DNA from 2 places in the Nocardioides luteus genome. Region 2 is predicted to be linked to the other one. Evidence: riboswitches for the same ligand, from Rfam matches in the RefSeq annotation. Region 2 holds a riboswitch; the other holds the start of a gene.
The links. Region 2 has a riboswitch for thiamine pyrophosphate ahead of HD557_RS00325 (thiamine ABC transporter substrate-binding protein). Riboswitches for the same ligand answer to the same signal wherever they lie in the genome.
Positions count from the first base shown of each region.

Region 1: linked by a shared signal. The riboswitch ahead of thiE (thiamine phosphate synthase) and the one ahead of HD557_RS00325 (thiamine ABC transporter substrate-binding protein) in region 2 are both predicted to bind thiamine pyrophosphate.

Region 1 is NZ_JADOVJ010000001.1:4,120,296-4,131,441, reverse strand. It holds gene HD557_RS19910 (spermidine synthase) at 1-154, opposite strand, end outside; gene HD557_RS19905 (glucose 1-dehydrogenase) at 200-1,066, shown strand; gene HD557_RS19900 (DUF6328 family protein) at 1,066-1,566, shown strand; gene HD557_RS19895 (NfeD family protein) at 1,627-2,073, shown strand; gene HD557_RS19890 (SPFH domain-containing protein) at 2,089-3,117, shown strand; gene HD557_RS19885 (SPFH domain-containing protein) at 3,141-3,653, shown strand; gene HD557_RS19880 (GNAT family N-acetyltransferase) at 3,792-4,358, shown strand; gene HD557_RS19875 (hypothetical protein) at 4,355-4,582, shown strand; gene HD557_RS19870 (TFIIB-type zinc ribbon-containing protein) at 4,615-4,914, opposite strand; gene HD557_RS19865 (fumarate hydratase) at 5,003-6,691, opposite strand; TPP riboswitch at 6,768-6,877, shown strand; gene thiE (thiamine phosphate synthase) at 6,895-7,476, shown strand; gene HD557_RS19855 (FAD-dependent oxidoreductase) at 7,476-8,486, shown strand; gene thiS (sulfur carrier protein ThiS) at 8,483-8,683, shown strand; gene HD557_RS19845 (thiazole synthase) at 8,680-9,444, shown strand; gene HD557_RS19840 (thiamine phosphate synthase) at 9,441-10,073, shown strand; gene thiD (bifunctional hydroxymethylpyrimidine kinase/phosphomethylpyrimidine kinase) at 10,070-10,879, shown strand; gene thiC (phosphomethylpyrimidine synthase ThiC) at 10,876-11,146, shown strand, end outside.
Region 2 is NZ_JADOVJ010000001.1:56,514-67,659, reverse strand. It holds gene HD557_RS00335 (ABC transporter ATP-binding protein) at 1-117, opposite strand, end outside; gene HD557_RS00330 (ABC transporter permease) at 247-1,890, opposite strand; gene HD557_RS00325 (thiamine ABC transporter substrate-binding protein) at 1,887-2,957, opposite strand; TPP riboswitch at 2,953-3,061, opposite strand; gene HD557_RS00320 (GNAT family N-acetyltransferase) at 3,093-3,524, shown strand; gene HD557_RS00315 (MBL fold metallo-hydrolase) at 3,514-4,575, opposite strand; gene HD557_RS00310 (hypothetical protein) at 4,575-4,997, opposite strand; gene HD557_RS00305 (hypothetical protein) at 4,994-5,350, opposite strand; gene HD557_RS00300 (putative protein N(5)-glutamine methyltransferase) at 5,367-6,140, shown strand; gene HD557_RS00295 (YwaF family protein) at 6,369-7,067, shown strand; gene HD557_RS00290 (PLP-dependent cysteine synthase family protein) at 7,031-8,119, opposite strand; gene HD557_RS00285 (malate:quinone oxidoreductase) at 8,293-9,756, shown strand; gene HD557_RS00280 (FAD/NAD(P)-binding protein) at 9,858-11,146, opposite strand, start outside.

The DNA of each region.
Region 1 (11,146 bases), 4.1 Mb from region 2:
GCTGCGGGTGCAGCCCGAGCGCGCGCGTCGCGAGCGCCTTCTCGGTCGAGGTCTCCCGGGTGTCCATCACGAAGATCCCGTTGGCCCGCAGCTCCAGGTGGCCGTCCGCCCGGTGCTTCAGGACCAGGCCCCCGTCTGCGATCACCGATTCCATCCCGCTCACGGCTCCATTGTGGCCGATGTGGGTACCGGCTCTGCCATGAGCGAAGACAACACCCAGTTCCCCGCCCAGCAGCAGGAGCCTCCCGGGCTCACCGGCGAGATGGAGCCGGTGCCCGACCACGGCGAGTCGAGCTACCAGGGCCACGGCCGCCTCGAGGGCAAGGTCGCCCTGATCACCGGAGGCGACTCCGGCATCGGTCGCGCGGTCGCCATCGCGTACGCCCGCGAGGGCGCCGACGTGGCCTTCACCTACCTCCCCGAGGAGGAGCCCGACGCGCAGGAGACCTCGAAGCTGGTGGAGGAGGCCGGACGTACGCCGCTGGCGATCCCGATCGACCTGCGTGAGCGCGAGGCGTGCGACGAGGTCGTCGAGCGCACCGTGCAGGAGCTCGGCGGCCTGGACATCCTGGTGAACAACGCCGGTTACCAGTTCGCCCGCGACAAGGGTTTGACGGACATGGACGACGAGCGGATCGACCGGACGTTCAAGACCAACCTGTACGCCCTGCTCTGGCTGACCAGGGCGGCCGTGCCGCACCTGAAGAAGAGCAGCGGCTGCGTCATCAACAACGCCTCCATCCAGGCGTACGAACCCTCGACCAGCCTGCTCGACTACGCCGCGACGAAGGCCGCGATCAACAACTTCACCGTCAACCTCGCCGCCGAGCTCGGGCCCGACGGGGTCCGGGTGAACGCGGTGGCGCCCGGGCCGATCTGGACCCCGCTGCAGCCGGCGACGCAGGCTCCGGAGAAGGTGGAGAAGTTCGGGGCGAACACGCCGCTGGGTCGAGCGGGCCAGCCGGCCGAGGTCGCCCCGGCGTTCGTCTTCCTGGCCTCGCCGACCGAAGCGTCCTACGTGTCCGGAACCGTCCTCGGGGTGACTGGGGGACGGCCGGTGTTCTGATGGCCACGAGCAGCTACGAGGGCAACGAGATCGACGGCGGTGGTCCGGACGAGGGACCGGAGCAGCGGATCACCCGCAACTGGAACGAGCTCCTCCAGGAGCTGCGGGTGCTGCAGACCGGGGTGCAGATCCTGACCGGTTTCCTGCTGACGGTGCCGTTCTCGCCACGCTTCCCCGATCTCAACGACCACCAGCAGACGATCTATCTCGTCGTGCTGGTCGGCTCGGTCATCACCACCAGTCTCATCATCGCCCCGGTCTCCTTCCACCGGATGCTGTTCCGGCGCCGGCAGCGCCCCTGGCTGGTCACGGCCTCGCACATCTGCGCGCGGGCCGGGCTGGTCGGCTTCGCGATCGTCTCGGCGCTGGTGGTGCTGCTCGTCTTCGACGTCGTGGTCTCGCTCGAAGCCGCGCTCGTGGCCGCGGCGGCCGTGCTCGTCCTGTTCATCTCGCTGTGGGCGGGACTGCCGCTCGTGAACGGACGAAACAACTCCCACTGACCCGGTGTGATGACCCCCACAGCGGGAGTACGCTGGATGGGAACCGAGTCGGGTGGGCTTATGTGGTCGATCTTCTGGATCATCGTCGCGGTGCTGCTGGGACTTGCCGAGGCGTTCACGATGACGCTGGCGTTCGCTTTCGTCGCCGGCGGGGCGCTGCTTGCCGCCGGGAGCGCCGCGTTGGGCGCCCCGGTGCTGGTGCAGATGCTCGTCTTCGCGCTCGCCGGCGGTGGCAGCGTGCTGCTGGTACGGCCCGTCGCACGCCGTCACATGGCGCTGCCGCCGCCGGTGCGTGACGGCACCGACGCCCTGGTCGGCCGTCAGGCGGTCGTCCTGGCGGAGGTCAGCTTCGCCCACGGCCTGGTGCGGCTCGCCGGTGAGGACTGGACCGCCCGGCCCTACGACGAGGACCTCGTCATCCCGGTCGGATGCCGGGTCGACGTGCTCGAGATCGAAGGCGCGACGGCGCTCGTGCATCCGCGGGACCCGTTGTCGCTGTCGCCCTAGAGGAGGACGTACGACATGGAACTTCTGCTGATTGTGCTGGTCCTGATCGGGCTGGTGGTCGGGGGAGTCGCCTCGACGGTGCGGATCGTGCCGCAGGCCCGCCGCTACAACATCGAGCGGTTCGGGCGCTACCGGGTCACGCTGCAACCGGGGCTCAACTTCGTGATCCCGCTGGTGGACCGGGTCAACACCAAGCTGGACGTGCGCGAGACGGTCTACTCCTCCAACCCGCGGCCGGTGATCACCGAGGACAACCTGGTGGTCAACATCGACACGGTGCTCTACTACCAGATCACCGACCCGCGGGCGGCTGCCTATGAGGTGGCGAACTACCTGCAGGCGATCGACCAGCTCACCGTCACCACGCTGCGCAACCTGATCGGGTCGATGGACCTGGAGCGCACCCTGACCTCGCGCGAGACGATCAACGCGCGGCTGCGCGAGGTGCTCGACGACGCCACCGGGAAGTGGGGGATCCGGGTCAACCGGGTCGAGATCAAGGCGATCGACCCGCCGGCCTCGATCAAGGAGGCGATGGAGAAGCAGATGCGCGCCGAGCGCGACAAGCGTGCCGCGATCCTGCACGCCGAGGGCAAGCGGGCCTCGCTGATCCTCGAGGCCGAGGGCACGCGGCAGCGCTCGATCCTGGAGGCCGAAGGTCACCAGCAGGCCCGCGTGCTCGAGGCCGACGGTGAGGCCAAGGCGCTCGAGCGGGTCTTCCAGGCGGTCCACGCCAACGACGCCGACGCCAAGGTCCTGGCCTACAAGTACCTCGAGATGCTGCCCTCGCTCGCCTCGCACGGCAACTCGTTCTGGGTCATCCCCGGCGAGCTCACCGAGGCGATGCGTACGGTCACGGGGGCCTTCGCGGACACCGCTTCGAAGGCCACCGGGAACGGCAACGGCGAGGAACGACGTACGCCGCCGCTGCCCACCCCGCGCAACGCCATCGAGCAGGCCCAGCGCGAGGCTCACGACGAGGCCGTCAAGGCCGTCGAGGAGGCCAAGGAGGAGTCGGCCCGCGCCGATCGCATCGTCGGCTGACGTACGTCGGTAGCCTGACCGGCATGTCGCCGGGTCTCGTGGTCGTGCTGCTCGTTGTCGTGGTGGTCGTCGGGATGCTGATGAGTGTCAGGATCGTCCCGGCGGCGACCTGCTTCGTGGTCGAGCGCCGCGGCCGGTACCGGACGACGCTGAGGCCGGGCCTCAACGCCATCGTGCCGCTGCTGGACCGGGTCGTTGCTCGGTTCGACATGCGCGAGCAGGTGCTGTCGATGAGGGAACCGCTCGTCTGCCGCGATCACTACGTCTGCGAGGCGGTTCTGAACGTCTACTTCGAGTTCGAGGACCCGTCGATCGCCTACCGCGTCGACAACACCCAGCAGCAGCTCGAACGCGCTGTACGCGAGGCGCTGCGAGAGTTCGCCGGAATCGTCGACCAGGACGAGTTCCTCAACTCCACCCAGCGCCTGACGGATGTCGCCTATGACGCCACCCGCCGCTCGCGCGAGGACTGGGGCATCGTCGTCAAGCGCGTCGCGGTCACCGACCTCGGCGCCCCAGGCGCTCCTGGCCGATGACCGCGACCCTCGAGGCACCTCGCGGCGAAGGCGGCTGGTGCCCTCGCGCAACGGGCACGCCGACTGGTCGGGCTGTCGGGCATCGGTGACCCGAAAAACCTGATGCGGCGGGCGGTCACGGGTTGACAGCATCGGGCCATGTCGCTGCCCACTCCCACGCTCGTCACGACACGGTTGCGGCTGCGGCCGTTCACCGACGCTGATGCGGATGACCTCTTCGCGTTGCAGAGCGACGCCCACGTACTGCGTTACTGGGACTCACCGCCGTGGACCGATCCGGCCCAAGCCGGGCGGTTCATCGCCAGGTCACAGGAGATGGCGGAGGAGGGGGCCGGCGTCCGGGTGGCCGTCGAACGGGACTCCGTGTTCCTCGGCTGGTGCACCTTCAACTCGTGGAACCCGGAGTTCCGCAGCGCCTCGCTCGGCTACTGCCTCGGCGAGGCGGCCTGGGGTCACGGCTATGCGACCGAGGCCGCCGGTGCCGTGCTGACCTGGGCCTTCGACGCGCTCGACCTCAACCGGGTCCAGGCGGAGGCCGACACTCGTAACGCCGCCTCGGCCCGGGTGCTGGAGAAGCTCGGGTTCAAGCTCGAGGGGACGCTGAGGGAGGACTGCGTGGTGAACGGGGTCGTCTCCGACTCCTGGGTCTTCGGACTGCTCCGCGGGGAGTGGTTCGCCCGGCAGCGGGGTACCGCAGGGACATGAGCCACGAGCAACTTCCGGCAGAGGGGCCCGACGACCCCGAGTACACCGACGAGTCCGGGCAGGTCTCCGAGACCCAGCGCCTCGACGAGGACGAGGGCGACACTCCGATCGCGCCCTCGGACTCGACGGCGGGTTATCCCGACTCCGAGTCGGGCAGCCCGGACACGAAGGGGTCCGGACCGAGCGAGGCGCCGCCCGAGAACCGGCGCGACAACGACGTCTAGCGATTCTGCGGGCGGGCCGGGCTGGGTCAGGCTCAGCCGAAGAGGTCACCCAACCAGGACTCGCGGTGGTGGCTGCGGCGCTTGTCGTAGCGGTGGTCGTCGTCGTAGTCGCGCCGCTCGTAATCCCGCTTCTCGTAGCGTCGCTCGTCGCGCTGCTCCTGGCGGGGCTGCTGCTGGTAGCTGCCGAGTTGCGGGGCGCCGACGGACCGCTCGATGATCTTGTCGATCTCGCCGCGGTCGAGCCACACGCCACGGCACTGCGGGCAGTAGTCGATCTCGATGCCTTGGCGCTCGCTCATCACCAGGGTGACGCCGTCGATGGGGCACTGCATGGGGGGTCTCCTCGTCGTCGGGGATCGGCGCCCATCAACCTATCCGGTCGTCCCGCCTCGCCGAGGCCCAGCGTCGGCGGGCGTCCGCTCAGCGCTCCTTCGACCGCACCCTGATCCCGGTGAGGGGGACGGTGGTGGTGCCGGAGGGGTCGGTGAAGAAGTCGTTGCCCTCGCCGTCGACGACGATGAAGGCGGGGAAGTTCTCGACCTCGATCTTCCAGACCGCCTCCATGCCGAGCTCGGGGTACTCGAGCACCTCGACCGACTTGATGCAGTCCTGGGCGAGCCGCGCGGCCGGGCCGCCGATGGAGCCGAGGTAGAAGCCGCCGTAGGTGCCGCAGGCCTCGGCGACGATCTTGGAGCGGTTGCCCTTGGCGAGCATGACCATGGAGCCGCCGGCGGCCTGGAACTGCTCGACGTAGGAGTCCATCCGGCCGGCGGTCGTCGGTCCGAAGGAGCCCGACGCCATGCCCTCGGGCGTCTTGGCCGGGCCGGCGTAGTAGACCGGGTGGTTCTTCATGTACTCCGGCATCTCCTCGCCCGCGTCGAGGCGCTCCTTGATCTTCGCGTGCGCGATGTCGCGGGCCACCACCATCGGGCCGGACAGGGAGAGCCGGGTCTTGACCGGGTGCTGGGAGAGCGTCGCGAGGATCTCGGACATCGGCTGGTTGAGGTCGATGTCGACCACCTCGCCGGCCGAGATCTCCTCGGCCATCCCGGCGTCCGGCATGTACTGCGCCGGGTCCGTCTCGAGCTGCTCGAGGAAGACGCCGTCGCGGGTGATCTTGCCCAGCGCCTGGCGGTCGGCGGAGCAGGAGACCGCGATCGCCACGGGGCAGGAGGCGCCGTGGCGGGGGAGCCGGACGACGCGTACGTCATGGCAGAAGTACTTGCCGCCGAACTGGGCCCCGATCCCGAAGGACTGGGTCAGCTCGAAGACCTTCTCCTCGAGCTCGGTGTCGCGGAAGCCGTGGGCGCTCATCGAGCCCTCGGTCGGGAGGTTGTCGAGGTAGTGGGCCGAGGCGTACTTGGCCGTCTTGAGGGCGAACTCCGCGGACGTCCCGCCGATGACGACGGCGAGGTGGTACGGCGGGCAGGCGGCCGTGCCCAGCGACCGGATCTTCTCGTCGAGGAAGGTGAGGATCTTGTCCGGGTTGAGGATCGCCTTGGTCTCCTGGAACAGGAACGACTTGTTGGCGCTGCCGCCGCCCTTGGCCATGAAGAGGAACTTGTACTCCGGGCCGTTCTCGCCCTCGGTGGTCGAGTAGATCTCGACCTGTGCGGGCAGGTTGGAGCCGGTGTTCTTCTCCTCGTACGTCGTCAGCGGGGCCAGCTGCGAGTAGCGCAGGTTGAGCTTGGTGTAGGCGTCGAAGACACCGCGGCTGACGGTCTCGGCGTCGTCGGAGCCGGTCAGCACGCCCTCGGACTTCTTGCCCATCACGATCGCGGTGCCGGTGTCCTGGCACATCGGCAGGATCCCGCCGGCCGAGATGTTGACGTTCTTGAGCAGGTCGAGCGCGACGAAGCGGTCGTTGCCGGAGGCCTCGGGGTCGTCGATGATCTTGCGGAGCTGCTTGAGGTGGGCAGGGCGGAGGTACTGGTTGATGTCCTTCATCGCCTCGGCGGTCAGCCGGCGGATCGCCTCGGGGTCGACCTTGAGGAACTTGCGCCCGTCGACCTCGATCTCTTCCACCCCCTCGCTGGTGATCAGCCGGTAAGGAGTGTCGTCCTTGCCGGTCGGGAGGAGGTCGGAGTACCGGAACTCAACGTCAGCCACGGAAGCGAATCGTACGCCGCCGGGCGCCTCCGTCTGAGATCAGGCTGCACGCGCGAGACATCCGCGCTATGGTCGGAGACGTCCACACGGGAGTCCGCGGCAGCGGGCTGAGAGGGAGCTGGAGCCGCTCCGACCGTTACACCTGATCCGGATCATGCCGGCGAAGGAAGTGATTGGTTGTGCTTCTTCCACATATTTTCTGTTTGGTCTCCTCGCGCGATGATCTCGCGCTGCTGCCCGCCTTCGCGGAGGTCGGTGTCACCGGCTTCCAGGTGCGCGACAAGACCGCGACGACCCGTGAGCTGCTCGCGCTGACGGCAACCGTGATCGAGCGGGTCGGGACGTACGAGGCCTGTGTGGTCGTCGACGACCGGCTCGACGTCGCGCTCGCCGCCGGTGCGGACGGCGTCCATCTCGGTGCGTCCGACCTGCCGTTGGCCGAGGCCCGGCGGATCGCCGACGCGGTCTCCCCGGGGCTGATCATCGGCGCGACCTGCCGCGACCGTGCCGCCGTCGAGGCGGCTGCCGACGCGGGCGCGGACTACGCCGGGTTCGGGCCGGTCTTCGCGACCACGTCCAAGGCCGGGCTTCCCGACCCGCTGGGGGTCGCTGCCGTCACCGATGCGGCCGGCGTGCTGCCGCTGATCGCGATCGGCGGCATCTCGGCCGAGTCTGCCGGGCCGGTGCGCGCCGCCGGCGCCCATGGGGTCGCCGTGATCGGCGGGCTCTGGCGACAACCCGATCCACTCCAAGCCGCGAAGGAGCTCGTGGAAGCGGTCGGCTGATGCGGGCGCGGATCCTCGGTGCCGGGATCGTCGGACTCTCCGTGGCCGACGAGCTGATCCGTCGTGGTCACGAGGTCTCGGTGGTCGATCCGTCGCCGGGTTCAGGGGCGTCGTACGCCGCTGCCGGCATGCTCAGCCCGGCCGGGGAGGCCTGGCACGGCGAGGAGGAGCTGACGCGGCTGTGCCTGGCGTCGCTCGCGCTGTGGCCCGACTTCGCTTCGCGGCTAGGGGTGCCTGTGCACACCCGCGGGACGCTGCTGGCCGGCGTCGACGCCGGAGATGTCCAGCAGGTCGAGCGGCAGCTCGCGGTGCTCGACCTCGCCGGGGTGTCCTACGAACGGTTGGGGCGGAGGGATCTGCTCGGCTACGAACCCGGGCTCGGCCGAGTCGCCGGTGGCGCCTTCCTCGCCGAGGACCACTCCGTCGACCCGCGGGCCGTCGTCGCGGCGCTGCTCGCGCGGGTCGGCGACCGTGTTGGTGTCGAGACCAACACAGCCGTTGACGTGACCGTCATCGCCACGGGGGCGCACCTCCCCGCTCCGTACTCCTCCCTCATCCGCCCGGTCCGCGGCGACGTGGTGCGGGTGCGGACGCAGGAGTGGGTGGAGCGGACCGTGCGGGCGTGGGTGCACGGCGAGCAGGTCTACGTCGTGCCGCGGACCGACAGCGACGAGGTCGTCATCGGGGCGACGTCGGAGGAGCGCGACGGCCCGCTGCTGCCGACCGTCGAGGGCGTCTGGCGGCTGCTCGACTCCGCCCGCCGGGTCGTGCCCGCGCTCGACCGGGCCGGCGTCGTGGAGGTGACCTCGCGCGATCGCCCCGGCACCGCCGACAACCTTCCGCTGGTCGGTCCGACCCAGGAGCCGGGGGTCGTGCTCGCCGCGGGCGCCTATCGCAACGGGGTCCTGCTCGCGCCGCTCATCGCGCGGCTGGTCGCCGATCACATCGAGACAGGAACGGTGGAGCCCGCGGTCGACCCGCGCCGGTTCCGGATGAAGGAGGACGGATGAGGATCACCGTGAACGGCGAGCCGATGGAGGTCGGTGGCACCGTCGCCGATCTGCTCGAGACCAGGACCGGCGACCGGCGGCCGAGCGGCATCGCGGTCGCCGTCGCCGAGGAGATCGTTCCTCGCGACGACTGGGCGGAACGCTCGCTCCAGGACGGCGACGTGGTCGAGATCGTGACGGCGGTGCAGGGCGGATGAGCGTGCTGAAGATCGCCGGCCGCGAGCTGTCCTCGCGCCTCTTCCTCGGCACCGGCGGCCTGCCCCACCTGGCGCTGCTCCCGGACGTCATCGACGCGGCCGAGCCGGGTCTGGTGACGGTGTCGATGCGGCGTACGTCCTCGACGGCGTCCGGAGGCCTGCTCGAGACGCTCCGCAGCGCGGGCGTGCCGATCCTGCCCAACACCGCCGGCTGCCTCTCGGCGCGCGAGGCGGTGCTGACCGCCGAGCTGGCCCGCGAGGCGCTGGAGACCGACTGGGTGAAGCTGGAGGTGATCGGCGACGAGACCTCGCTGATGCCCGACGCCGTCGAGCTGGTCGAGGCCGCCGAGCAACTGGTGCGCAAGGGCTTCACGGTCCTGCCGTACGCCACCGACGACGCCGTCCTCGCCCGCCGGCTCGAAGACGCGGGCTGTGCCGCGGTGATGCCGCTCGGCTCGCCGATCGGGTCGGGGCTCGGCATCCTCAACCCCTACGCCATCGAGGCCGTCGTGGCCGCCGTCGACGTGCCGGTGGTGCTCGACGCCGGGGTCGGCACCGCCTCGGACGCGGTCCTGGCGATGGAGCTCGGCTGCTCCGCCGTCCTCGCCGCCACCGCGGTCACGCGCGCCGACGACCCGGTCGCGATGGCCCGCGCGCTGCGGCTGGCCGTCGAGGCCGGGCACACCGCCCGCGCCGCCGGCCGGATCCCACGCCAGGCCGTCGCCCGCGCCTCCTCGCCGATGGAAGGACGCATCGCATGACCGTGCTACCGAGACTGCTCGTCCTCACCGACCGCTCCCAGCTGCCGCTCGGCCGCAGCCTGCTCGCGACGATGGCAGCGTGCGCCGAGGCGGGCCTGACCCACGTCGTACTCCGCGAGCTCGACGAGCCCCTGGAGCATCGGGCGAAGCTGGCCGAGCTGCTCGCCGGGCTCGGCCTGAACGTCATCGCCGCCCACACACCCCTGCCCGCGGCGGTCGGGGTGCAGCTCCCGGCTTCCGCGAGCTGTAACACGTCGTTCGTAGAACTACTCGCCCTATCGGAGCGACCGGATAGTCGGTGTAACAGCGTGTTACACCTCGGCCGCAGCTGCCACAGCGCCACTGAGGTCGCCACCGCCGCCGAGCAGGGGTTCGACTATGCGATGTTGAGCCCGTATGCGGTGACCGAGTCCAAGCCCGGTTACGGGCCGCCGCTCGGGCCGGGCACCTTCGGCGACCTGCCGCTCCCGACGTACGCACTGGGCGGGATCACCTCGGACAACGCCGCCGACCCGGTCGCAGGGGGCGCCTACGGGGTCGCCGTGATGGGCGCGGTGATGCGAGCAGACGAGCCGGGACAGGTCGTGCGCGACCTTCTCGCCGCCCTCGCCGCGGGGGTGACCCGATGAACCCGCCGGTCGCGCTCACCGTCGCGGGGACCGACTCCGGGGGAGCGGCGGGCACGGCGGCCGACCTGGCCACCTTCGCCGCGCTCGGGGTCCACGGCGCCTGTGTGATCACCGCCGTCACCGCCCAGGACACGACCGGCGTCAGCGACATCCACGCCATCCCGTTCGCGACCATCGAGGCGCAGCTCCACGCTGTCTTCGACGACCTTCCCGTCGCGGCCGTGAAGACCGGCATGCTCGGCAGCGCCGAGACGGTCGAGCTCGTCGCGCGCCTGTGCGCCGACCGCCCGCTCGTCGTCGACCCCGTCCTCGTCGCCACCTCGGGAGCGGTGCTCGGTGGTGAGGACGTACGCCGCGCCTACCTCGACCACCTGCTCCCCGTCGCCACCGTCGTCACCCCCAACCTCGACGAGGCTCGGGCCCTGGCGGGACGCGACGGGTCACCCGAGGAGCTCGCCGAGGAGCTCGCCGGGCTGAAGCCGGCGGTGATCGTCACCGGAGGTGACCCGGCCGCCACCGGGGAGTGCACCGACTGGCTCGCCGAGCCCGGGAAGTCCGCGATCCCGCTGAGACACCCCGCGGTCCTCACGAGCAACGACCACGGCACCGGCTGCACCTACAGCTCGGCCCTGGCCGCCCGTCTCGCCCACGGCGCACCGCTGCGGGAGGGGGCCGAGCAGGCCGCGGCGTACGTCACCCGACAGCTCGCCACCAGCAGGCAGTGGACCCTCGGCCGCGGCCGGGGCCCGGTCGCCCACCTCTTCACAGATCAGCCCAGCCCGACAAGCACGAAGGAGACAGCATGACCGTCCACCCCGCCCACACCCGCCTCGAGCTCGGTGACCTGAAGGTCCCGGTTACCCGGGTCGCGCTGACCAACGGCGAGACCTTCGACCGCTACTGCACCGAGGGCCCGGGATCCCAGCCGGAGCAGGGTCTCCCGCCGCGTCGCGACGAGTGGATCGACGAGCGCGGCGACACCGAGGCCTACGACGGCCGCCGGACCGAGCTGCTGGACAACGGCAAGGCAGCCGTACGCCGCGGCGCGGCCCGCCAGGAGTGGCAGGGCGAGC
Region 2 (11,146 bases):
CCCCGAGCCCGAAGGCCCCAGCAGCGCCAGCACCTCACCGTCCGCCAGCTCCAGGCTGACGTCCTCGACGGCAGGCTTCCCGTCGTACGCCACCGACACCTCACGCAGCGACAGCATCGCAACCTCGATCCTGCCGGAGCGGTGGTTTTGGTGGCCGAATCGGTAGTTCTGGCGAACCAAACTGCCGTTTCGTCCGCCACAAGTGCGGACTCGGCCCCCAAAGGTGCGGTTTCGGCGGTGCGGTGTTCACAGTGCTCCGATCGAAGGGACGCGGAGACGCTCGACGAGGAGCATCACGACGGCGGTGGCGGCGGCGAGGACACAGGCGGCGGCGAGGGCCATGCCGTAGTTGTCGGAGCCCGGACGGGACAGCAACCGGAGGATGACGACGGGGAGGGTGGGGCGCTCCTCGCGGACGAGGAAGGACGTCGCGCCGAACTCCCCCAGCGAGGCCGCGAAGGCGAAGCCGGAGGAGGCGAGGAGCGGCTTCCAGACGGCGGGTACGTCGACGGTCATCACCGCGCGCAGCGGCCCGGCCCCGAGCCCGGCGGCGGCCTGGCGGAGCCGGTCGTCGACCGATCCCAGGACCGGCACCAACGTCCTCACCACCAGGGGCAACGCGACCAGCGCCTGCGCCAGCGGTACCAGCCACGGCTCGTCACGGAAGTCGAAGACGCCCGAGCCGAGCGTCAGATAGAGCCCCAGCCCCAGGGTGACGGCGCTGACCCCGAGCGGCACCATGAACAGCCCGTCGAGCACGGCGCGCACCCGACGCTCCGCAAGCGTCCGGGACCGACGGGTCACCGCGAAGGCCACCAGCAGCCCGAGCACCAGCGCGACCAGCGTCGCCTGCACCGCGACCGCCAGCGACGTCATCAGCGCCGTGGTGACCGGCACCGGCAGCGGCGGGTCGAACCCGGGGGTCTGCAGGGCGACATAGTTCCCGAGGCTCCAGCGGTCGTCGACCCGCAGCGACCCGAGCAGCAGCGCCAGCAGCGGACCGGCCACCAGCAGGACCAGCACCGACGTGGACAACAGGGCCGGGAGGTCCCGCGGCGAGACCCGCCGGCGGCGTACGACGACCCGGGACTGCGCGGGATCCGGCACCGAACGCAGCCGACCGGCCACGACCAGCAGCCCGACGACGACCACCAGCTGCAGCACCGACAGCACCGCGGCACCGGGCAGGTCGAACAGGGTGAACGTGAGCTTGTAGATCTCGGTCTCGATGCTGTTGTAGCGCACCCCGCCGAGGGTGAGCACGATCCCGAACGCGGTCGCGCAGAAGAGGAAGACCACCGACGCCGCCGAGACGATCGCGGGACGCAGCGCGGGCAGGGTGATCGTCAGCAGGACCCGCAAGGGCGACGCCCCGAGAGCGGCGGCGGCCTCACCGGGTCGCGGGTCGAGCGACTCCCAGGCCGCCCCGACCGCGCGGATCACCACCGAGGCGTTGAAGAAGACCAGCCCGAGGATGATCGCCGTCGGCGTGCCATCGAGACCCAGAGATGCGAGCAGCCCCGCCTCGCCGATGAGCTCGCGGAAGGCGACGCCCACGACGACGGTGGGGAGCACGAACGGCACCAGCAGCCCGGCCCGGATGACGCGCTGCAGCGGAAACGCCAGTCGATGCAGCGCGAACGCAGCCGGCAGCCCCAGGGCGATGCTCAGCACCGTCGCGAGCCCCGAGGACCACAGCGTGAACCAGAGCGCCCGCTGGATCTCCGGGCGCCCCACGACCCGGGACACCACGGACGGGTCGAAGGAGCCACCGAAGAACAGTCCGCGCTGCACCATCCCCGTGACCGGCAGGACGAAGAAGACCGCCAGCACGGCCACCGGGAGGGCGGCGAGCGCGACCAGGGTGCCTACGCGACGGGTGGAGCTCACTGCGCGATCGTGTCACTCCAGGTCGCCAGCCACGCTTCCCGGTTCTCCTCGATCTCCTTCGGCTCGACGGAGAGCGGCGAGGTGGGCTGCTGGGCGAACTTCGCCCACTCGGCGGGCAGCTTCACGTCGGAGGAGACGGGGAAGACGTACATGCTCTCCGGCAGTGCCCCCTGCACGCTGTCGGAAAGCATGAAGTCGATCAGCGCCTGTGCGCCCTCGGGGTGGTCGGCACCCTTCAGCACACCGGCGTACTCGACCTGACGGAAGCAGGTGTCGAGCAGAGCGGCCGTCGTGGTCTTGCCGTCCTTGACGGTGAAGGCCGGCGAGGAGTCGTAGGAGACGACGATCGGACGCGTGCCCTTGCCGCCGCCCTGGGTGAAGTCGGAGTAGTAGGCCTGGTCCCAGCCGTCGACGACCTTGGCGCCGTTGTCCATCAGCTTGCCCCAGTAGTCGGCCCAGCCGTCCTCGCCGTACTCGGCGACGGTCGCCAGCAGGAATGCCATCCCGGGCGTCGACGTCGCCGCGCCAGGGGTCACGAGCAGGTCCTTGTACGCGGGCTCGGCCAGGTCGTCGAGCGACTTCGGCGGCGTCAGCTTCTTGGCCGCGAACCACTCGGTGTCGATGTTGACGCACACGCTGCCGTTGTCGACGGGGGTGAGGAAGTGCTCCTCGTCGCCGGGGAGATTGAAATCAGAGACGCCCTCGGGGATCTCGGACGGCGTGTAGGCCTCCAGCGCGCCCTGGTCGATCGCCCGGCTGGCGAAGGTGTTGTCGACGCCGAAGACCGCGTCACCGTCGGGGTTGCCGGTGTCCAGGGCGATCTTGGTGGTCAGCTCGCCGCCGTCGCCCGCGTGCCGGATCTCTGCGGTGTAGCCGGTCTTCTCGGTGAACTCGGCCAGCACCTCCTTCGGCAGCGTGAAGCTGTCGTGGGTCAGCAGCACCACGGTCTTGTCGTCGGCGCCGCTCGACTTCTCGGCGTCCGGCTTCGCGGGGGTGCCCCCGCACGCGGACAGCAGCAGCGCCGAGACCGCAGTGATCGCAGTGGCAGTGATGGCAGGCGTACGCATGCGCACTCTGACTCCCTTCGCCGGTGTCAACCGGAGCAGGTTCGGAGGGTCTGCGGCGCTGTTCGCCGCACTCTCAGGCCTCCCGGCCTCCCCTGTCTGTTCCGGGCAACACTACTTGCTTGCGAGAATCCACCCATGACCGACGTCTCCATCTCGTCCTTCGACGACCTCACCCCCAAGACCGCGTACGCCCTGTGGCAGCTGCGCCAGGAGGTCTTCGTCGTCGAGCAGGACTGCCCCTACCTCGACCTGGACGGCCGTGACCTCGAGCCCGGGACGCGTCACGTGGTGCTGACCGACGGCGACCGGCTCGCCGGCACCGCCCGCATCCTCGACGACGGTGACGTGTGGCGGATCGGCCGCGTCGTCCTCGCCCCCACCCACCGCGGCCAGGGCCTGGCGGACGTGATCATGAAGGCTGCCGTCGAGGCCGTCACCGACCGCGACATCGTCCTCGACGCCCAGTCGCCGCTGGCCGGCTGGTACGCGAAGTTCGGGTTCGTGAAGGACGGCGAGGAGTTCCTCGAGGACGGCATCCCGCACACCCCGATGCGGCTCAGGCGCTGACGGCGTCGACCGGGGCGAACAGCACGCTCGCCTCGGTCTCCTCGCGGGTCGCGAGACCGCGAGCGACCAGCAGCTCGAGGTGGGCCTTGGTCTCCATGACCGCGAGGCCGGCGTTGAAGTAGTCGAGCTCGGCGAAGGCGCGCTCGTGGCGGGTCCAGCCGAGGTCGTTGGCGACTTCGAGGGCCGAACGTCGCCCGAGACGCAAGGAGGCCAGCGACTGGGCGAGCCGGGTCTCGTGATGGGCGAGGAGCTCGTCGACGCGGGCGTGCGACGAGGTCGCGACGGGGCCGTGAGCGGGCAGAAGCTGCAGGTCGGGCAGGGAGCGGACCTTGGTCAGCGACGCCATGAAGTCGCCGAGCGGGTCGATGACCGGAACCGGCTCGAAGCCGATCGACGGGGTGATCGTGGGCAGCACGTGGTCGCCGGCGAACAGGACCGAGCCGGCCAGGTCTGCGTAGACGTAGTGACCCTGGGTGTGACCAGGGGTGTGCACGGCGTCGAGGTCGCGGCCGGCCACGTCGAGGCGTACGTCCCCTTCCAGCCAACGCGAAGGCATCCGCCAGTGCGAGAGATCGGGCGGCGGAGGCGGGTTGGCGGCCCACTTCTCGGCCAGCTCGGGTGCGCCGGCATGAGCCAGGAGGCGGTCGGTCGAGATCCAGCCGTCGAGGTCGCCGTTGGTGAGCTCGAGGGTGGGCCGTTCGCCGGCGCCGAGCAGCACGTCGGCGCCGAACTCCTCACCCAGCACCGAGGCGAGCGTGTAGTGGTCGCGGTGCACGTGGGTGACCAGGAACCGCCGGACGTCCCTGAACGCGAAGCCGAGCTTCTTCAGCCCGCTCTCCAGCGCGGCGCGCCCCTCGGTGATCGCCCAGCCACCATCGACCAACGAAAGGCCGTCAGAACCCTCGAGGACGTAGATGTTGACCGCCTTGAGCCCGTCCATCGGCAGCGGCAACGGGATCCGATGTACGCCGTCGGCGACCGTCCATGCTCCCGGAGCGGACCAGTGCTCCCCCGAGTCAGGCGAGATGGCGGTGGCTGTCGACTGACTCATCAGGCTCCTTCGGTCGGCCCTGGAGTTCGACCTTTCCAGAGCCAGAGGAGACCCAGGATCGGCAGCAGGGCAGGAACGAAACCGTATCCGCTCCCGAACTTCGACCATACCGATGCATCCGGGAACCAGGACGGCACGACCAGGGACAGGACACCGACGACGAACACGCCGGCCAGCTCGACCCACAGCATGATCTTCGCGAAGCCCGCCGACCCGGCAGCAGCCCGGCGGATCGCGAACCAGCCCGCGACGTACGTCGCCGCCGCGACCACCGAGAGCGAGTAGGCGATCGGGGCCTCGTCGAAGCGGGTGAGGACCTGCACCAGCGACCGGGCGCCCGCGGCGAGCACGAAGATCGCGTAGACGGTCAGCAGCACCAGGTGTGGACCGGAACGGGTCTTGGCGGGAGCGGTCTCGGTCACCGGACCATCATGACGCGTACGGCCACGACCCCCGTCGCCAGGGCCGCCGCCGCGATCACGCCCGAGGACCAGGCCGAGCGGTCCTCACGCATCGTCTGCAGGGCCAGCGGCATCAGGCACACGAGCGCGCCCACGTAGCCCAGGAAGGTCGACAGCGACTCCGGCTTGCGCCCGGCCGACCAGCCCGCCAGCGCCCCGATCGCGAGCACGACGGCGAGGATCTCGAGCATCCACGCTAGCTGATCGAGCCACCGCGGACGCGGAGCCTTCAGGACGAGGCCGACGACGGCCGCGATCGTCACGAACGCGGCGTACGCGGCCACGATGATTCCGATCGGAGTCAGGGCGTCCACGTGCCAATATTCTCTGATGACCTCCGTCGTTCCCGATTCGGGGCTCGTCGCCCGCCTCCGCGCCGCCGGCTGCGTCTTCGCCGAGGAGGAGGCGGCCCTCCTCGAAGAAGCACCGGTCTCGCCGCAGGAACGAGAGGCGATGGTCGTACGCCGCGTGGCCGGTGAGCCACTGGAGCTCATCCTGGGCTGGGCCGAGTTCTGCGGGCTCCGGATCCGGGTCGCGCCCGGGGTGTTCGTGCCCCGGCAGCGCTCGGCGCTGATGGTCGACCTCGCTGTCCAGGGGATTGCGCACCGCACGACCCGGAGGGTTCTCGACCTCGGCTGCGGGACCGGAGCGCTGGGCGCGGCCGTCGCGGCCCGGGTCCAGGGCGCGGAGGTCTGGGCCACCGACATCGACGCGGCCGCCGTCGCCTGTGCCAGGCGGAACCTGCCGCCGGACCGGGTGCTCCTCGGCGACCTCTACGCCCCGCTCCCCCGCGACCTCGAGTTCGACGTGATCGTGGCCAACGCCCCCTACGTCCCGAGCGACGAGATCCGGAACATGCCGCCCGAGGCGCGCGATCACGAGCACCACGTGGCGCTCGACGGCGGAGCCGACGGGCTCGAGGTCCAGCGGCGCGTGATCGAGCAGGCTCCGAAGCATCTGGCACCCGGCGGCGTACTCGTCATCGAGGCCGGCCAGGAGCAGGCGCCCGTCACCGCGAGCCTGATGCGGGCGCAGGGGCTCGTCGCGCAGATCCATCACGACGAGGAGCTCTACGCGACGGCGGTGACCGGAACAGCCCGCTGAGACACCACAAAAGCGAGGCGTCCCTCTGATTGCACACCACCCCCGCAGTGTGCATTCAGAGGGACCTCCACCCAGTTGATGAATCCCCCCGGATCAGCCACCAACTTTGTGTGAGAGGTCGTCCACCCCCCACCGGTGGACGACCTTCTCGCCGATGAAACGGACGACCCGCCGACCCATGACGCGGGTTGGGAAGAATTTCTTCGGGAATCGCGTCAGACTTCCGATATGCAGGCTTACGGTCTGACCCATCTGGTGCCGTTGTCCCTGCTCACAGCGGGGATCGTGGCCGTGGTCTGGCTGGGCAGGCGGCAGCGGGACGACCTGGATCCGTCGAGATTCTCCCGAGCATTCGCGCTCGCGATCCCGCTGACGATCATCCCGCTGCAGGCTCACGAGTGGGTCACCGACTTCGACCTGTTCATCGATCTGCCGATCCATCTGTGCGACATGGCGTGGATGGCGGCGACGGTCGCGCTGTGGACCCACCATCCCTACCCGACGGCGCTGACCTGCTTCTGGGGTCTCACGCTGACCACCCAGGGCGTGTTCACCCCGGACGTGAGGGACTTCCCGGAGGTCAGCTACATCACCTTCTGGGTCATGCACCTGATGGTGGTGCTCGCCGCGGTCTACCTGGTCTTCGGGCTCAAGCTGCTCCCGCGCTGGCGCGACTACGGCTGGGCGGTCGTGACCACGGCGGCATGGGCTGCCGCGGCGTACGTCCTCAACCTCGTCCTCGACGCCAACTACGGCTACCTGCGCTACAAGCCGCCGTCGGACTCGCTGCTCGACGTGCTCGGGCCGTGGCCGCTCTACATCCTCAGCGAGATCGTGCTCGTCGCGGGCGTGTGGGCGCTGGTCACCGCGGGGATGCGGGTCTGGGCGCGTCAGGAGGGGTCGACGAGGATGCCGGTGCGCTCGTAGTCGGCGAGGGCCGAGGCGTACGGCGCCAGGTCGATGCCCTTCTCGCTCACCCAGCCGTCGTCGTAGTAGGACGAGCGATAGCGATCCCCGGAGTCGCACAGCAGCGAGACGACGCTGCCCTGGGCACCGGCGTCGACCATCTCGCGTACGACACCCAGCGATGCCCACACGTTGGTGCCCGTCGAGGGGCCGACCGAGCGGCCCATCCGGTTCGAGAGCCAGCGCATCGTCGCGATCGAGGCCGCGTCGGGCACCTGGACCATGTCGTCGACGACCCCGCCGACGAAGGACGGCTCGACCCGCGGTCGGCCGATCCCCTCGATGCGCGACGGCATCCCGGTGGCGTGGTCGGAGGTGTCCATCTCCCAGCCGCCGTAGAAGGCGGAGTTCTCCGGGTCGGCGACCATCAGCTTGGTGGGGTGCCGGCGGTAGTGGAGGTAGCGGCCGATCGTGGCCGAGGTGCCGCCGGTGCCGGCCGAGACGACGATCCAGGTCGGTACCGGGTGCCGCTCCTGCGACATCTGGTCGAAGATCGACTCAGCGATGTTGTTGTTGCCGCGCCAGTCGGTGGCCCGCTCGGCGTAGGTGAACTGATCCATGTAGTGGCCGCCGCACTCGCGGGCGAGACGCTCGGCCTCGGCGTACACGTCCGCGGCGCGGTCGACGAAGTGGCAGGTGCCGCCGTACCACTCGATCAGCGCCACCTTCTCCTTCGACGTCGAGCGCGGCATCACCGCGACGAACGGGAGACCGAGGAGCCGGGAGAAGTACGCCTCGGAGACCGCGGTCGACCCCGAGGACGCCTCCACGACCGTCGCGCCCTCGTGGAGCCAGCCGTTGCAGACGGCGTAGAGGAACAGCGACCTCGCCAGGCGGTGCTTCAGCGAGCCGGTGGGGTGGACGGACTCGTCCTTCAGATAGAGGTCGATGCCCGGACATCCCGGCAGCGGCACGACGTGCAGATGGGTGTCGGCGGAGCGCTGGGCGTCGGCCTCGACGCGGCGTACGGCTTCGTCGATCCAGGCGCGATGGGAGTCAGAGAGGCGTGGCACCGGCCGAGCGTAACTCCACCCTGAACTACCACCGGCATGTGCGGTGAGCCACAATGAAGGACGGAATCACGCTGGACTCATCCCGGGGGCAGGGCAGTGAAGTTGCCCACAAGTTAGACCGATCTAAGGACCCCGATTAACCATTGCGGCCTCAAAAGCGAGACAAAAGACCTGTGGACGAACCTCTTGACGTAGTGCTGATCGGCGGCGGCATCATGAGCGCCACCCTGGGCGTGCTCCTCCAGGAGCTCGAGCCCAGCTGGTCCATCAAGATGATCGAACGGCTCGATTCGCTCGCCGTGGAGTCCTCCGGCCCGTGGAACAACGCCGGCACCGGTCACTCCGCGCTGTGCGAGCTCAACTACAGCCCGCAGCAGGCCGACGGCTCGGTGGACATCTCCAAGGCCGTCAACGTCAACGAGCAGTTCCAGGTCTCCCGTCAGCTGTGGTCCTTCCTGGTCGAGAACGGCCGCATCCCGGACCCCGACAAGTTCATCCACACCGTCCCGCACATGTCCTTCGTGTGGGGTGCGGACAACGTCGAATACCTCCGCAAGCGCCACGAGGCGCTGTCGCAGCACCCGCTCTTCGCCGGGATGGAGTTCTCCACCGACCCCGAGGTCATCCGGGGCTGGGCGCCGCTGCTGCTCGAGGGCCGCTCGGCCAAGTCGCTCGCCGAGGAGCCCGTCGCGGCCACCTGGACCAACGCCGGCACCGACGTCGACTTCGGCTCGCTCACCTCGATGCTGACCCGCACCCTGGTCGACAAGGGTGCCGACCTGGAGACCGGGTCCGAGGTCACCGACCTGCACCAGACCATGGACGGCTTCTGGCACATCTACGGCCGCAACGAGTCCGGCAAGTACCACCTGCGTTCGCGCTTCGTCTTCGTCGGCGCCGGCGGCTACGCGCTGCCGCTGCTGCAGAAGGCCGCCATCCCGGAGATCCGCGGCTTCGGCGGCTTCCCGGTCTCGGGTGAGTTCCTGCGTACGTCCAAGCCCGAGCTGGTCACCCAGCACCGCGCCAAGGCCTACGGCAAGGCCGCGGTCGGCGCGCCGCCGATGTCGGTGCCCCACCTCGACACCCGCTACGTCGAGGGCAAGACGCACCTGATGTTCGGTCCGTACGCCGGCTGGAGCCCGCGCTTCCTCAAGACCGGGTCGCTGACCGACCTGTTCCTCTCGGTGCGGCCGCACAACCTGCTGCCGATGCTGCGCGCCGGGCTGACCAACATGGACCTCACCGTCTACCTGGTCAAGGAGCTGCTGCGCTCCCCGCGCAAGAAGTTCGACGACCTCCTCGACTTCTTCCCCGCCGCCGACCGCAAGGACTGGGAGCGGATCATCGCCGGCCAGCGGGTGCAGGTCATCCGCCCCGACGGTGTGCTGCAGTTCGGCACCGAGGTCATCACCGCCGAGGACGGCACCATCGCCGGCCTGCTGGGCGCCTCGCCCGGCGCCTCGACGGCGCCGGCGATCATGGTCAACGTCCTGCGCCGCTGCTTCCCCGACCGCTGGGACGACTGGCAGCCCCAGCTCAAGACGATGATCCCGGCCACCGGTGCCGAGCTCAGCGCCGACCCCGAGCTCGCCGCCGAGACGTTCGCACGCACGGATCGCCAGCTCAACCTGGGCTGACCACCCGCCGAATCGGTGGTTCTGGGCGCCGAGTCTGTAGTTGTGGGCGACGAAACGACAGTTTCGTCGCCCACAACTGATTTCTCGGCCGCCAGAACCACCTATTCGGCGGCGAGGTGGGCGGCCGCGGCTGCGGCTTGGACCCGGATCTCGGGGATGGCTGTCGCCTCGTAGAGGGCGCCCTTGCAGGGCGGGCCGACGGTCACAAGACCGGGTACGACGCTGCCGTCTGCTCCGATGACGCGGCCGTCCTCGGTGACGTCGATGCCGAGGCGGAGGGGGTCGGGGGCGATCAGGCCGCGCTTCTGGAGCGCGAGCAGGAGCGGGTTGTCGGTGCGGGTGATGTCGGGTGAGGGGCCGGTGCAGTTGACCACCGCGGTGACCTCGCGGTCGCCGTCGGCGAGGGTGACGACCGGCTTCTCGGCGCCGTCCGCCTCGGCGTTCGCCCGGCAGCCGAGCACCCCGCCGCCGAGGATCTCCAGGCGTCCCTCGGCCCGGTAGGTGTCGAGGAGGGCGGCGATGCGCGGGGCCATGCGGTGGCGGCGTACCTCCCACTCGCGGGCGTAGAGCTCGCGGAAGCGACGGCGCTCGGGCTCGGGCAGGTGGCGCCAGATCGACTGGGTCGGACCGCGCAGGCCGTCGATGACCGCACGCCAGTCGACGCCGAGGGCGGCCGCGTGCTCGATCTGGTCGCGGACGAGGCCGGCGATGCCGTCGGCGGTGAGCGGGCCGTCGGGGATCGGGGTCACCCAGGAGGTGAACTGGTCGTCGACGTGGGGGTTCGGCAACAGGCCGTGGCGGCTCACCATGATCACCCGGCGGGCCGGGGAGTCGTCGAGGAGCGTGACCGTGGTGTCGACGGCGGTCAGGCCGGTGCCGACGACCAGCACGGTCGCATCACCGGGCAGGGCGCTGATCCGGGCGACGTCCCAGGGATCCGACAGGTTCCACGGTGCCTCGGGCAGCCCGGCCAGCGGCTGCGGCGGCGGGTTGCCGTACGCCAGGACGACCGCGTCCGCGACATGGCCCTCACCATCGTCGCTGGTCAGCACCTGGAAGCCGGCGCCGACCGGCTCCACGTCGACGACGGTCTCCCCGACCGTCTCCAACGCCCCGGGACCTGCCGCAGCGGCCTGAGCGAGCCGGTCGCGCAGATAGCGGGAGTAGTCGCGGCGGGGCAGGAAGTCGATCGGGCCGAGCTCGATGCCGACCTCCGCCGCCCAGTTGAGCAGGTCGTCACGATCGTCGAGGAAACCCGACATGTTGTTGGCCCGGACGTTGAGCAGATGGCGGGCGTCGGTGGTCGAGTAGGCGACCCCGTAGCCGGCCTCTCCCCGTGACTCGAAGAGCGTGACCGACGCACCTCGGCGGAGCAGGTTGATCGCGGTCA